3 linked regions of the Anaerobacillus alkaliphilus genome follow. The protein of the gene in region 1 interacts with the protein of each later gene in a pairwise test. Links are inferred from orthologs where the notes say so. Each region holds a gene or a part of one and is shown on either strand. Other genes may lie near its edges.

Region 1 (5,343 bases):
GCTGTTATCTTAGAATCAATGCAATTCCCAGAGCCAGTTATCTCATTATCTGTTGAGCCTAAATCTAAGGCTGACCAAGATAAAATGGGTATGGCACTGTCGAAGCTTGCTGAAGAAGATCCAACGTTCAAAACTCACACTGATGAAGAAACTGGTCAAACGATCATCGCTGGTATGGGTGAGCTTCACTTAGATATCATCGTTGACCGTATGCGTCGTGAATTTAAAGTTGAAGCTAACGTAGGTGCTCCACAGGTAGCTTACCGTGAAACAATCCGTAAATCGGCTAAAGTTGAAGGTAAGTTCGTACGTCAGTCTGGTGGTCGTGGACAATACGGTCACGTTTGGATTGAATTCTCACCACTTGAAGAAGGAGAAGGCTTTGTCTTCGAAAACAAGATCGTTGGTGGGGTTGTACCTCGTGAATACGTACCTGCTGTTGAAGCTGGTATTAAAGAATCTATGCAAAACGGTATGCTTGCAGGTTACCCATTATTAGACCTTAAAGCTACTATCTTTGATGGATCTTACCATGACGTTGACTCTAACGAAATGGCGTTCAAAATTGCTGGATCTATGGCACTTAAGAACGCAAAAGCTCATTGTAATCCAGCTATCCTTGAGCCAATGATGAGAGTTGAAGTTGTTGTTCCTGAAGAGTACATGGGAGACATCATGGGAGATGTAACAAGCCGTCGTGGACGTGTAGAAGGTATGGAAGCACGTGGAAATGCGCAAGTAGTTCGTGCAATGGTTCCACTTTCTGAAATGTTCGGTTACGCAACATCTTTACGCTCTCGTACACAAGGACGCGGAACATACTCAATGCACTTCGATCATTATGAAGAAGTACCGAAGAGTATCTCTGAAGAAATCATTAAGAAGCAAACAGGACAATAATTTTCCAAGATTATTGTATCTGAGTTTAAAATGTTGTAATCTAAGAAAGGTGGTTTAAGGATCGCCTTTCCTAAAAAAATTATAAATTAATTTCCAATTATTTAAGGAGGCTTTTCAAAATGGGTAAAGAAAAATTTGACCGTTCGAAAACGCATGCTAACGTTGGTACAATCGGACACGTTGACCATGGTAAAACTACATTAACTGCTGCAATCTCTACAGTACTTCACAAGAAGTCTGGTAAAGGTACAGCTATGGCTTATGATCAAATCGATGGTGCTCCAGAAGAGCGTGAGCGTGGTATCACAATCTCAACTGCACACGTTGAGTACGAAACTGATGCTCGTCACTATGCACACGTTGACTGCCCAGGACATGCTGACTATGTTAAAAACATGATCACTGGTGCTGCTCAAATGGACGGCGGAATTTTAGTAGTATCTGCTGCTGACGGCCCAATGCCACAAACTCGTGAACACATTCTTTTATCTCGTCAAGTAGGTGTACCATACCTTGTTGTATTCATGAACAAGTGTGACATGGTAGACGACGAAGAATTATTAGAATTAGTTGAAATGGAAATCCGTGATCTTCTTAGTGAATACGACTTCCCAGGAGACGACATTCCTGTAATCAAAGGTTCTGCTCTTAAAGCTCTTGAAGGAGACGCTGAGTGGGAAGCTAAAATCTTCGAACTTATGGATGCTGTAGATTCTTATATTCCAACACCACCTCGTCAAACTGACAAGCCTTTCATGATGCCAGTTGAGGATGTATTCTCAATTACTGGACGTGGAACAGTTGCTACTGGACGCGTTGAGCGTGGAGTAGTTAAAGTTGGGGATGTAGTAGAAATCCTTGGTTTAACTGAAGAGCCAAAATCAACAACTGTAACTGGTGTTGAAATGTTCCGTAAGCTTCTTGACTATGCTGAAGCTGGAGACAACATTGGTGCTTTACTTCGTGGTGTATCTCGTGATGACATCCAACGTGGACAAATCCTTGCTAAGCCAGGAACTGTAAAAGCTCACACTAAGTTCAAATCAGAAGTTTACGTTCTTTCAAAAGAAGAGGGTGGACGTCACACTCCATTCTTCTCTAACTACCGTCCACAGTTCTACTTCCGTACAACTGACGTAACTGGAATCATCCAACTTCCAGAAGGCGTTGAGATGGTAATGCCTGGTGACAACATCGAAATGACTGTTGAACTAATCGCTCCAATCGGTATCGAAGAAGGAACTAAGTTCTCTATTCGTGAAGGTGGCCGTACTGTAGGCGCTGGAGTAGTAGCAACAATCATGGAGTAATCTCCATAAATATAAGGTAGCTCCTACGGGGGCTACCTTTTTAATTAGGATTAATTGGATTGAGTTTTGAGTAGTTGGGGCTAGAGTTTAAAGTATTTTTAAGATGAATATGTGCGAACCGACGACAGATCTGTAAGCAACTGTAAAAAGCGTAATCGATTCGAGTTGAACCGATGAAGGATCTGTAAGCAACTGTAAAAAGCGTGATCGATTCGAGTTGAACCGATGAAGGATCTGTAAGCAACTGTAAAAAGCGTAATCGATTCGAGTTGAACCGATGAAGGATCTGTAAGCAACTGTAAAAAGCGTAATCGATTCGAGTTGAACCGATGAAGGATCTGTAAGCAACTGTAAAAAGCGTGATCGATTCGAGTTGAACCGATGAAGGATCTGTAAGCAACTGTAAAAAGCGTAATCGATTCGAGTTGAACCGACGAAGGATCTGTAAGTAACTGTAAAATTCGTTATCGTTTCGGCCTAAATCGACGACAAATCTGTTAGTAATTGTAAAACCCTTAATCGATTCGGTGCTATCCGCCAACACAACTGTAAAAATAGCACATTATTCTATAAATTAGCTAGATTTTTTTAATGTAATGCAAAGCTTTACCCGCTCCTACCACTTTAAAATTATCCATGAGAATTCTTTGTATAATATACTTAGAACTTACTATCCTGCACCAGTCCCAAACAATATTCTTAGTAATTCTTACATCCGGAAACAAAAGAGCAAATTCTCCCACACTCCTCAACACACCACTTTCAACAGTCTCCTTAAAACCACACTTACCACAACTAAGCAAGTGAGCCTCCTTCATCCCACTGTAAAAAGAACCACAAGTTGGACATACGATCCCTTTCTTAATATCATCATACTGGTATTTAGGGACAAGGCTATATGGATTTTTACTGATATGCAAATCTAATAGTTTTTCAGCTAACTTGAAATGATTATTATTAAGCTTTAGTGAGGAGTTAAGTTTGAAATCATAGATATGTCGATTGATTTGTGTAGGGTAAATAATGGGTTGATGGATAGGGGAATTATATAAATGAAATTCAGGGTTAACAAAAATGAGGTGACTATCGATGGTGCAATTAAAACCAATTTGCTTTAGTAAGCGTCGTAAGGAGGAATCGCTTCGCTTTAATTGAAGCAGCGGGTCTTTAATTTCAGTCTTACCAAGAGTAAACCACCTGTCACTCTCAAAATAATAATCTCCTTCAAAGTTTTTAACTTCATATATATATACTTTCTCAGGAGCTATCAAGACTTTATCAAGTTGAAATAAGGAATTATTAATTTCGAGTAAGAGGTCGTTAAGAATAAGACAATTACTCCTCTGGTGATCAATCATATGATCAAAAGCTAGTTCACCTTCGTAACCTTTCTCCAAGTTAAAATAATGTTGCTTATCTTTCTCTGAAAGCTCCATACGTAAATACAGCTGGCGAAACAAAAGTAACTCTTCACTTTCACAACGTTCTTTAATAACCATATACCACAACCTCTCTATTTAATATCCTAATTTTACAACTAGCTAAACATATAAACAATCTATATTATATAGAAGGAAACAGAATTAACTTCCCGTTAAAGCTATTGGAAGAAATTATATTCTGCATACATGCATAAATTTTTCAGCCAAAGCTTGCAAATAGTTTAACATGTATATATAATAGTAAAAGTGCGACCGGTACTTAAAGAAAACACTTGCTTTCTTCTAGTATAATCTATATAATAGATAATGTTGGTCGTTGACAGCGATGATGCGGAAGGTTGCTGACACACCCGAGCCCGTTGCCATGGTGAAGGTGAGGAAATTTTCGCGGAGTATGTCTATTTATAAAATGGACGATAAAGGAGGTTATTACATGGCAAAGCAAAAAATTCGCATTCGTTTAAAGGCTTATGATCACAGAATTCTAGATCAATCTGCTGAAAAAATCGTAGAAACAGCTAAACGTTCAGGTGCTCAAGTTTCTGGACCGATCCCTCTTCCTACAGAGAAGTCAATCTACACGATTTTAAGAGCGGTTCATAAGTACAAAGATTCTCGTGAGCAGTTTGAAATGCGCACACATAAGCGTCTAATTGATATTGTGAACCCAACTCCACAAACTGTGGATGCTTTAATGCGTTTAGACTTACCGTCAGGCGTAGATATCGAAATCAAACTTTAATAGTTAGACCAAACAAACACTTAATGGCAAAACAATTATAAATTATATATATCAGGAGGTGTGACTCATGACCAAAGGAATCTTAGGGAAAAAATTAGGAATGACTCAAGTATTCACTGAAAAAGGTGACGTGGTGCCAGTAACTGTTATCGAAGCTACTCCAAACGTTGTCCTTCAAAAGAAATCAGTTGAATCAGACGGATACGTTGCGATCCAATTAGGATATGATGATGTGAAAGCATCGCGCGTAACGAAACCAGCAAAAGGTCATGCTGAAAAGGCCAATGCTAATCCTAAGCGCTACATGAAGGAAATTCGTGGCACTGACTTTGCTGCTTACGAAGTTGGTCAAGAAGTCAAAGTAGATACATTTAGTGAAGGTGACATCGTTGACGTAACAGGTGTTTCTAAAGGAAAAGGTTTCCAAGGATCTATCAAACGTCATAACCAATCACGTGGACCAATGGCTCACGGATCGCGTTATCACCGTCGTCCTGGTTCGATGGGACCAGTTGCTCCAAACCGCGTATTCAAAGGTAAATTATTACCTGGACGTATGGGTGGCGAACAAATCACTGTACAAAATTTAGAGATCGTTAAGGTAGATACAGAGCGTAACTTACTTTTAGTTAAAGGTAATGTTCCTGGAGCTAGAAAAGGCTATGTAACTATCAAGAGCGCTGTTAAAGCGAACTAATCGACAGAAAGAAAGGAGGATACCTCATGCCGAAAGTTGCATTATTTAATCAAAACGGAACACAAGTTGGTGATATCGAATTATCAGAAGCTGTGTTCGGTATTGAGCCAAATCAAAATGTATTACACGATGCTGTTGTGATGCAGCAAGCTTCATTACGTCAAGGAACACATGATGTGAAAGGACGTTCAGAAGTACGTGGTGGCGGACGTAAACCGTGGCGTCAAAAAGGAACTGGTCGCGCAAGACAAG
Region 2 (5,506 bases), on another replicon or contig:
ACACCTAGAATATATATGTTCCCGGTAGCCAGTACCGTTCCACCAGGGTTCACATCACCTATAAGTAATATATTTCCAGTAAACGTCAATACTTGTCCCGAGCGAACCACTTTTACGAGTGTCGTCGTTTGTGCTTCTTTTCGGATAAGTTCTGCCTCTTCTTTTGTCATTACATTTGATTCAATTTGGGTAATAACAAAACTTTTTTGTCCACTAATAACCGCTGTTAACTTTTGTTTGTGTTCATCTGATAAATACCGATGACCTACTGAAACCTTAACATTTACTGCAGGTCCTTCTGATATTTGTGGGTAATTTGAGGAAAGCTTTTCTTCGAGCTCACTAACTAGTTCAGAAAACGAACATTCGTCGTCTAAAATTAAGATTAGGCCTTCTTTGGTTCCTCTTATCGTTACGTAGTTTGTTTTTACCATGGTCCAAAGTTCACCTCAACTTTGTTTTATTCAACGTTGCCACCTGAAATCCCTTTTTCTTTTATGGATTTTTTCTTCAATATCGTCTTTATTTTGTAAGAAAATTAATAACTTTCGTAATGGAAAGGAAAAAATTATTAAAAAGACAGTATTTACGATCAGACTTGGCATCAAACGCTCATAAAAAAATAGATTATGAAGAATTGTTGTAATACCAATCATAGAGTATATTCCATATACTAGGTAATCTAAAAGGATCGTCCCAAAAACAGCTGTAATGATTAATAGAAACAGATTTTTTTGGAAAACTTTAAAAGAAAAACCGAGTAAATATGTAATGAAAGCCATACTAAACATATAAACACCTAATACATGCGTGTATATGACATCTTGAAGCAAACCCAGGACCAAAGCATATACGGTACCTGTCGTTCTCCCAAAAAATATAGCAACAATAATGACTACTACAAAAGCAAAACGAGGAATGATAATATAGTCTGACCCAAATCTTTCAGGGGTTATAATTTGCATAATCGTTCCTTCAATGATAAACAGAAGAAAAATAATAAAAGGAAGAAGAAAACGTTGCATTAGTCTTCCTCCTCTTCTACTAAAATTCTTTCATCTATAGCTGGTGCATTTCGTTTAATGATCATAACATAATCTAAATTATGGAAACTTGCTGACGGTTCAACAAAAGCATTTTTCGTTAACCCATACTCGTCAGCTTCAACCCGAACAACTTTCCCCACTAATAATCCACGCGGGAATATCCCGCCTAATCCAGATGTTACAACTGTTTGACCTTCTTCAATTTCTGCATCTGCTTCAATCTTTCGAAGCATCAATGCACCAGTTTGCTCATCGAATCCTTCAATAAATCCAAAAACTTCAGTTTCTTCACCATCAACCATTGCCGATATCCTGTTTGTACGATCATGATCTCTTAGAAGTTGGACAGTGGAAGTAAATTGAGAGACATGCCTCACCTTTCCAACTAATCCCTTGGACGTGATTACAGCCATATCTCGTTCAATCCCATCTTGCTCTCCTTTATTTATCCCAACAAACTCATTCCAGCGGTCTGGAGAACGATGAATGACAAGAGCAGGTATGATGTTGTAATCATATAAACTCTCTTTAATATCTAGTGCTTCTTTAAGTTGTTCATTTTGTCGTCGTAGTACATTTACTTCAACAGCCGTTTGTGCATATTGATCTAAATGTGTTTTTAATACTCGATTTTCATCGTAAATGTTTCTCATTTCATTTACATTCTCAAAGAAACCCGCTACATAAAGAGCGGGTTGTTTAAACATGGTTTGGACCCAACCTACTGAATCTTTCATAAACTGTTCGGGCCATGTTAAGCTTCGTCGATCACTCATGGAATAGCCTATTAATGCCACCAACAGAATTATACTAACGAGAAGCACTATTAGTCTTTTATTTGAAAAAAATTGGGGCATTGAACACACCTACTTACTTACGATTTGAACGAACGGTAATTCCTGCCTTAGAACGGAATAAATGAAGGTTTTCTAATGCCCTTCCTGTTCCAATAGCAACACAATCTAATGGATTTTCAGCAACTAACACAGGCATATGCGTCTGATCACTTAAGACACGGTCAAGGTTACGTAATAACCCACCACCACCTGTTAGCACAATTCCACGATCCATAATATCAGCAGCTAGTTCAGGTGGAGACTTCTCCAACGTATTCTTCACCGCTTCAATAATCGTACTTACTGTATCTTCTAATGCTTCAGCAATTTCACGTGCAGTAATCGTAATTGTCTTTGGTAGACCTGTTACTAAATCACGACCGCGAATTTCCATATCATCGATACCTTCAGGAATACCAGCCGAACCAATTTCAAACTTAACTGCTTCTGCTGTCCGCTCACCGATCATTAGATTATAGGTCTTCTTAATGTACTGAATAATTGCATCATCCATTTCATCACCAGCAACACGGATGGATTGACTTGTAACAATACCTCCAAGTGAGATAATTGCTACTTCTGTCGTACCACCACCGATATCAACTACCATACTTCCAGTTGGTTCCCACACAGGTAAATCTGCGCCAATAGCTGCTGCAAAAGGCTCCTCAATCGTATATGCCTCTCTCGCTCCTGCTTGCTTCGTAGCGTCTTCAACTGCTCTCTTCTCAACCGCTGTAATCCCAGATGGAACACAAACCATTACATTCGGTTTACGGGTAAAAATTGAACGGTTACGTTGAGCCTGTCTGATGAAGTACTTCATCATTGTTGCTGTCGTATCAAAATCAGCAATAACACCATCTTTCATTGGACGAACCGCCACAATATTCCCTGGTGTACGACCGATCATGTTTTTCGCGTCATTTCCTACTGCTTCAATTGTTCCTGTATCTGTTCTAATCGCTACTACAGAAGGTTCACGAACGATAATTCCTTTTCCCTTCACATACACTAGCGTATTAGCTGTGCCTAAATCTATTCCTAAATCTTTTGAAAAACCACCAAACATCTATGTATCTCCCTTCAATGGAAAGCATAAGCTCATTTAAGTAAATTCTGGTTGCTTAATTAAAATCCATAACCTTTATTATACTGAAAAAAATTGAAAAAGAACAGTAATTTTAATTATCAATTTTGAATTATGGATTGTGACAGATGATGCCAAGCTTCGAAGCAGAGCAATATCAATTCAGAATTCCGTAATTCACAATTCCACATTATACGTAGCCTTTTTCCTTCAAGCTAACAAATTTTCTGTCCCCGATAATGATATGGTCCAGCATTTCTATCCCGATGACTTTTCCTGTTTCAACTAAGCGTTTTGTGACTTCTATGTCCTCTTTACTCGGTGCTGGGTCACCACTAGGATGATTATGCAAACAAATGATGGATGCTGCAGAATGTCGAAACGCTTCTTTAAAAACCTCTCTTGGATGAACGATAGATGCATTTAAGCTCCCGATAAAAATTGTCTTCTTGTGAATGACGTGATTTTTTGTATTTAGATAGAGGGCTACAAAATGCTCTTGCGTTAAAAAACGCATATCCTCCATCATAAAGCGTGATACGTCTTCGGGAGAACGAATAATAATACGATCCTCTTGTTGAAATTTATGGACCCTACTTCCAAGTTCTAGAGCAGCCAGTAATTGAACAGCTTTGGAATTCCCGATTCCTTTAATCTTGGTCAGTTCATCAACTGAGGACTCTCTCAAGAACCTTAGGCCTTGAAAGTCATATAAAATTCGTTGTGCCAACTGCAATACTGACTCTTCCCTAGTCCCAGTACCTAAGATGATCGCAATTAGCTCTTGATTTGTTAGTACGTGTACCCCTTCTTTTAACATCTTTTCCCTTGGCCTTTCTTCTGTTGGAACGTCACGAATCATAAGTGGCTTTACTCCCATACTTAAACTCCTCCTTTTACTGGGAGAAGCGACGTTAGAGGCAACTCCCGATCACGAAATTGAATTTTGAAAGTTTTGTAACTCTCTCACTGTCCTCGCTAACGGTAAGCCTACAACGTTGAAGTAATCACCATTTATTTTTTTTACAAATAACGCACCTAATCCTTGAATCCCATAGGAACCAGCCTTATCAAAAGGCTCGCCACTTGAAATATAGTCTTCAATTTCTGCAGTAGTAAGTTCCCAAAAGGATACAATCGTTCGTTCATGGAATACGATTGTTTTTTCCTTTGAAAGAATAGCTACACCTGTGTAGACGTCATGTTCATTCCCAGATAATTGTTGTAGCATTTGAAAAGCCTCTTCTTCGTCCTTAGGCTTCCCTAAAATAGTTCCATTTATAGAAACAATTGTATCTGCTCCAATAATTATTGAATCGTCAAAACGGCTAAATACATCTTGAGCTTTTCTTAACGATAGTTGCTCTACTACTTCTTCTGGATTTAGTGGTTCAGTGATGGTTTCGTCAACAGTGCTTGTGGAAATAGAGAATTGTAACTGCCCTTGTTCTAGCAGTTGTTTGCGGCGAGGTGAGCCTGAGGCTAAAATGAGTTTTTTCACAGAAATTCTCCTTTGCTTCAATTTATCTGTAGATAAGAAAAAAGAACGAAAAAATTGTACAAAGGATACGTTTAGCATAGCAAATCATGTACAAAAATTTCAATTCTTTTTTCAAAAAAAATTACTTTCTAAATAATAAATTTGCTCCAGCTATCCCTGGTGCAGTCATTTCATTGGCATCAAGAATAACGTTTAATTCTTCTTCTGATAGAATTCCTTTTTCTATACAAATTTCACGAACTGGCCGTTTTGTTTGGATGGCTTCTTTGGCTACCCTTGCCGCTACTTCATATCCGACATGTGGATTAATTGCTGTAATAATTCCGACACTGTTCTCAACCATTTCGCGGCAACGCTCAATGTTTGCAGTTATACCCTCAATACAATATTCTCTAAATACGTTCAAACCATTTTGAAGGATTGTTAATGATTGCAATAAATTAAAAACAAGAACTGGCTCCATCACGTTTAATTCCAGCTGTCCCGCTTCTGATGCTAGAGATATTGTATGGTCGTTTCCTATCACTTGGAACGAAATTTGGTTAATTACCTCTGCCATAACTGGATTAACCTTTCCTGGCATAATCGAAGAACCAGCCTGTCTAGGAGGTAAATTAATCTCATTTATACCAGTCAATGGACCTGAGCTCATGAGACGTAAATCATTAGCAATCTTCGATAAATTAATTGCTAAAATTTTTAACGCACTTGATAGTTCTGTATATGCATCGGTATTTTGCGTAGCATCAACCAAGTCCTCAGCATTTGTAAATGGCATTCCGGTATGCTCTGCAATATACTTCACAACAAGCGTTATATACTCTGGTAATGCATTTAACCCTGTTCCGACAGCTGTTGCTCCCATGTTAATCTCATATAAATGATCAACAGAATTTTTAATCCGTTGTAAATCTCTAGAAAGAACTCTCGTATATGCTCCAAATTCCTGTCCGAGACGAATTGGAACGGCATCCTGCAAGTGAGTTCTGCCCATTTTTATCACTTGATCGAATTCCTTCGCTTTTCCTTGCAT
Region 3 (5,346 bases), on another replicon or contig:
TTCTTCTACTTCAAGAATTCGATCTACAAGTAAAAATGGATAACGATGCGGGATAATTTCTTTGATTTGTTGGATATCTAACATAACAATTAGTACCTCCTATTAGTAACAGATAATAATTAGATTGTATCACAATTTTCCAAAACAAAAAAGCTGCGAAAACATAAATTGTTCTCACAGCCTTAATCTCCGTCCCCATAGATGATATCATAAATTTTTAACCAAGGACCCTTTCCTAAGACATCCTTCGGTTCACCATCACCAACAACACCATAACCAAACATGGCGCCAGCTAGGATACTCGCAGCAAAAATTATTGTCACGAACACAATGCGTAACCAAATTGGGAAGATACGAATTGGCTTACGCCGATTACGCTTTTTTCTTTCTTCCTTCTTTTTCCGGATTTGCTCTCTATTTGACGATTGGTTTTCAATGTCTTTAGTCATGTACCTACACCTTTTTATTCTAGAGTAAAACTTACCCTCTAATATTATTTACTAGTCCCATCATTTGATCAGCGATAGAAATAGAACGTGTGTTAAATTGATATGCTCGTTGCGCTAAAATGAGGTCACTCATTTCTTTTCCTAAGTCAACATTGGAGCCTTCAAGTGCCCCCTGAATTAGTCTACCAGGAACCCCTTCTAGTACATCTTGATAATTTAGACCGAGTGCCTCAAGATTAGGAAAACCAAAATAATTGTCACCCATATTTTGTAGCAATTGCGGTTTATTTATTTGAACAATTTGAAGTCTTGCAACCTCTTGTTCAACATCTTGGTTATTAGCACCTTTCGTCGTAACAAGAATACGGCCAGTTTCGGTAATTAGTAAGGACTCGTGCCTTGCAGGAATTGTGATAGCTTGTCCAGTTTCAGACATTACGTATCGTCCGTCTGAAGTTACTAAATAAACTTCATTTTCATTGTTAGGATTAGGTGTAAAGTAAAAGGCACCATCTCTCGTAAACTGGCGTGCTCCATCCGTACTAACTACTTCAAAAAGTAAGTTTTTATCACCTAAGGCAAGATCAAGTGTGCGTCCAGTTTGCATAATGGCACCTTGTTCCATTCTTAAGGCTGTTTGCGAAACCCGCGCTCCCGTGCCCATACGTAATCCAAGGGGTGTATTACGACCAACTTCTTGTCTTGCCACAGGTTGATTATTCAGTTGTTGAAATAGCAAGTCTTGAAATTGAACATCACGACGTTTGAAACCAGTAGTATTTACGTTTGCTACATTATTAGATATTGTATCTAACTGTTTTTGCAATTGGCCCATCGTCACTGTTGCCGTAATCATCGATCGATTCATGAAAGCACCTCTTTATAATTGTCAATTGTCAATTAAGAATTATGAATTATTGAAAGTGAAACTTCGAAGCAAAGCCCTCAACCCAATTGACAATTCATAATTGATAATTCCTAATTATCTTTTATCCTAGCCTTCCAATCTGGTTTACTGCTTTTTCTAGGCTTTGGTCATATGCTTGAAGTATTTTTTGGTTTGCTTCAAAGGCACGGAACGCTGTCATCATATCTGTCATTGCCTGCGCAGAGTCAACATTTGAACGCTCAACAAAGCCTTGTTGCAATTGGAATGTCATATTCGGATTACCGATTGCTGATACGACAGCTTGTCCACCCGCGTAACGAAGGAGTCCGTTTCCTTCTTTTACTAATTGGTTCGGATCTTGAACAAATGCTACGTTGATCTGAGCACCTGTAGATAGTAAGCCTTCTCTAGACATCTGAAAATCCTCACTACCAACATTAATTCTTGTTCCGTTATTATCAAGGACATAATGACCCTCACTTGTCGTAAGGAAACCTTGTCCATCTATTGTAAAATTTCCGTTCCTTGTGTAACGTACTTCACCATTTTGATTTTCAACAGTAAAAAATAATGAACCAGGACGACCTGTTTCTTCATTCATAGGTACGACACCTTGAAGTAAGGCGATGTCTGTACTGTTTCCGGTCTCATGAATATCTCCTTGGCGAAAATTCATCGTGCGTTCTTGAAGGTACACTCCTGTACTTAATTCACCGACCGTGTGAGACTTCCCTAAGGGGCGATTGTCGACTCCCATCGCTTTAATTAGCATGTTTGGGAACGCGCGTAATGACGCATCATCAGCACGATAGCCTGGTGTATTCACGTTCGCTAAGTTGTTTGTTATCATTTCCTGGCGTCGTTGCTGTGAGATCATTCCGGCAGCAGACGTATAAAATCCACGGATCATTTTATTTCACCCCTATGGTTTGTTTCTTTATATATCGGTTTATAGGACTTATATTTTCAATTGTAAAATTTAGAATTTATATTTTCGCTTCGACACCTTGTCCAAGTTTTCAAGTAAAATACCCGTTCCTTTAGCGACACATTGCATCGGCTCATCGGCAATCAGTACTGGAACTTTTAATTCTTCAGCAAGGAGAAGGTCAAGTCCATGTAATAATGCGCCACCACCTGTAAGAATTACACCGCGATCAATGATATCAGCAGAAAGTTCAGGTGGAGTTTGCTCTAAGACACTTTTGGAGGCTTGTACAATGTGTGAAACCGGCTCTTCAAGTGCTTTATGTATCTCATCTGAGTATACGGTAATGGTACGTGGAAGTCCACTGACTAAATCACGTCCACGGATGTCAATTTCTTCCGTACGACTACCTTTAAAAACAGTTGCCACTTGCATTTTAATCATTTCAGCCGTACGTTCACCGATCAACAACTTATATTGCTTCTTTATATAGTGGAGTATTTCTTGATCAAACCTGTCCCCTGCGACTTTAATTGAAGAGGCGGTGACAATATCGCCCATTGATAATACAGCAACATCTGTTGTCCCACCGCCTATGTCTACGACCATGTTACCGCTTGGTTGGTAAATATCCATGCCTGCTCCAATTGCCGCAACTTTTGGTTCTTCTTCCAAATACACGTTTTTTCCGCCACTTTTTTCTGCAGCTTCACGAATTGCTTTTTGCTCAACTGAGGTAATGTTTGTTGGGCAGCAAATTAGAATTCTAGGCTTCGCCAAAAATCCTCGTACATTAACTTTGTCTAAGAAATGTTTAAGCATTGATTCTGTTAAGTCAAAGTTTGCAATTACGCCGTCTTTCATCGGACGAAGCGCAACAATATTTCCTGGAGTACGTCCCACCATTCGGAACGCCTCATCTCCTACTGCAAGTACTTTATTCGTATGTGTATCTATTGCAACAACTGAAGGTTCATTTAGCACAATGCCTCTTCCTTTTACGTGAACGAGTACATTTGCCGTTCCTAAATCAATTCCAATGTCCCTGCCAAACATGATTTTTCCTCCCTGCTTTTGGTAGCCGATTCATCTATCACTAAATAGTTTATATCTAATGTAATATTTTATCATATATTGTCACTGCAGGGAAAATTTTTTCAGATTAAGATTGTGTTTCAGCTAACTTCTTTTGTACTGGTTCCGTTTTCTGATACTTAACCTTCGTCGCCTCTCCACCACGTAAATGACGGATCGACTTGTGGTACTCCAAAATTTCCTTCACTTCATTTGCCAGCTCTGCGTTGATTTCAGGCAATCGCTCTGTTAGATCCTTGTGAACTGTGCTTTTGGAAACGCCAAACTCTTTTGCAATTGTTCGGACGGTTTTCCTTGTCTCGACGATGTACCTGCCAATCTTGATTGTTCGTTCTTTGATGTAATCGTGCACACCTCTCGCCTCCTAATTCAATGAGGGTCCCGCGAGCTAGACTGAAGCTGTCCCGTTATAAAAATTCATCCCTTATATGTAAAGATGACTTCTCATTTCAATACGCCCCCGTCCAGTTTTCTTAGGCCCTTCGTTTGATAACTTTTGATTTGTAACATTTTATTAAGGTAGACGGGTATATATGCATAAAAAGGTAATAGGACGAGGTCTTTAATTTAGAATTTTGTAAATTCTTGCTTTTGTGGTACCAATTCGAGCGATTTTAGGAGGTTGAAGGAGGCGGTTCATTTGGAGTGAGTTTGTGACTTTTAGAAAATTTCCAATTTGTTTGTTTGTAAAAGTAGGGCTAATTAATAAAGAATAATGAGAAATCGCGGTAAGGTGGGCTTCTGGGGCCTTGGTTTGGCATTTGGGGCATTTCCAGGTGCCATGTACTCTAGCCATCGGAAGATAGTTACAACTCGGACAATGAACACCGGTTAATAGTTCTTCTTCCTTAATGTCAAATTCCTGTAGGAGATTCGGCAGGAGCGGTTGATGTTGTTTTTGGATTTGTTTTGCTAACTTTTTTATTTCTTTATTGGTTATGTTAGTTTCGGGATGAGTTTTTTCAAGTAGGTTTATTTTGATGGTGAGAAATTCATTTCGTAGAACTTTGTTAGAAATAGTGTGAAGGATGGTGTTGGGATTTGTAAAAACAACTAACGCGAGAATTGGAATTTGAGCGTAGCCTTGTTGATTTAACCATTTTCTGAGGTTATGTTCATGAAAATATATTTGGATTAAAGGATCCTAGTAAACCTTCCTCGTCCCATCGATCTCTTGGACCATTTGATGGTTTTTTTCATCAATCGTAACTTCTCCAGCATGACTTTTTGCTTCTATAATAAGCAGGAATTTCAGTGTAATTAATAGGGTATCAATTTGGAAGTAGTGTTCTCCAGTATAAAGGCGAATTCCACGGAGAATTATGTAGTCTTTTTCGGGTAGGTAGGTTAATTGATAGTCTACTGCGCACTCACCTCGGTAACCTGAGAGTTGTCGACGTAATTTTTCGTTAATTAATGGTAGTTTCGGATGCTCTGGAAGTATTCGCAGCTTAAGAGCTTGTAGGGCTTGAAGGTAGGGCGACTGTTCTCGCTTGTTTTTCGTCATTTGATCACTCCTTTTTTAAATAATTATAAGGTAAAGTCCTGTACTTGGCCGTGACAATTTAGTTAATTATCATTTTTAAATCATCCTAACTAAGTTGCCGTTACCCTTTAAAAAGCTTTTTTCTATTAAATAAAAGTTTTTCTATCAATTAAAGAGCTTTTTCTATCATTTGAATTAATTATTCTATCAAATACTTCAGTTATTCTATCAATTAGAAGCTTTTTTCTATCAAATGCCTAAATATAACCCTAATTTAGGTGACCACACTCAAATCTCCAGCACTTACTACTAGCTTGTCTTTCTTCTTGAGCATTTGACTATTCCGTTTCAACCGCTATGCAATGTCGCTAAATTTCAATTTACGTTCTTTAATAAGAATAAAATTGGTGTTTTAATAATAAGGTTAAGAGGAGATATGACCAATAATCACGATATTTGATGTATTTTGGAGATAAGTTTACGTTTATATTTTCATTAG

Evidence for each region.
Region 2: the proteins of tuf (region 1) and DS745_RS18845 interact in binary tests that used the Bacillus subtilis proteins (3 or more experiments, as listed by UniProt). The link is inferred for Anaerobacillus alkaliphilus from one-to-one orthologs.
Region 3: the proteins of tuf (region 1) and mreB interact in binary tests that used the Bacillus subtilis proteins (3 or more experiments, as listed by UniProt). The link is inferred for Anaerobacillus alkaliphilus from one-to-one orthologs.

The regions. Positions count from the first base shown.
Region 1 is NZ_QOUX01000019.1:27,263-32,605, forward strand. The notes cover bases 316-3,114. They hold tuf (elongation factor Tu), read left to right. Parts: upstream 316-1,019; coding sequence 1,020-2,210; downstream 2,211-3,114. Other genes in these bases: fusA (elongation factor G), read left to right, coding at 316-900; DS745_RS04505 (nuclease-related domain-containing protein), read right to left, coding at 2,789-3,114. Also shown: more of fusA, read left to right, coding at 1-315; more of DS745_RS04505, read right to left, coding at 3,115-3,709; rpsJ (30S ribosomal protein S10), read left to right, coding at 4,086-4,394; rplC (50S ribosomal protein L3), read left to right, coding at 4,462-5,091; rplD (50S ribosomal protein L4), read left to right, coding at 5,118-5,343. UniProt on the Bacillus subtilis protein: GTP hydrolase that promotes the GTP-dependent binding of aminoacyl-tRNA to the A-site of ribosomes during protein biosynthesis.
Region 2 is NZ_QOUX01000046.1:736,212-741,717, forward strand. What follows is about bases 936-3,897. They hold DS745_RS18845 (rod shape-determining protein), read right to left. Parts: upstream 2,955-3,897; coding sequence 1,917-2,954; downstream 936-1,916. Other genes in these bases: mreD (rod shape-determining protein MreD), read right to left, coding at 936-1,025; mreC (rod shape-determining protein MreC), read right to left, coding at 1,025-1,903; radC (RadC family protein), read right to left, coding at 3,163-3,852. Also shown: septum site-determining protein MinC, read right to left, coding at 1-434; more of mreD, read right to left, coding at 465-935; DS745_RS18855 (Maf family protein), read right to left, coding at 3,904-4,473; aspA (aspartate ammonia-lyase), read right to left, coding at 4,595-5,506.
Region 3 is NZ_QOUX01000020.1:22,047-27,392, reverse strand. The notes cover bases 1,321-4,122. They hold mreB (rod shape-determining protein), read right to left. Parts: upstream 3,323-4,122; coding sequence 2,318-3,322; downstream 1,321-2,317. Other genes in these bases: spoIIID (sporulation transcriptional regulator SpoIIID), read right to left, coding at 3,429-3,713; DS745_RS04885 (flagellar hook-basal body protein), read right to left, coding at 1,439-2,248. Outside these bases: 3-hydroxyacyl-ACP dehydratase FabZ, read right to left, coding at 1-84; DS745_RS04895 (DNA-directed RNA polymerase subunit beta), read right to left, coding at 183-449; DS745_RS04890 (flagellar hook-basal body protein), read right to left, coding at 481-1,317; DS745_RS04870 (nuclease-related domain-containing protein), read right to left, coding at 4,506-4,868. UniProt on the Bacillus subtilis protein: Forms membrane-associated dynamic filaments that are essential for cell shape determination. Acts by regulating cell wall synthesis and cell elongation, and thus cell shape.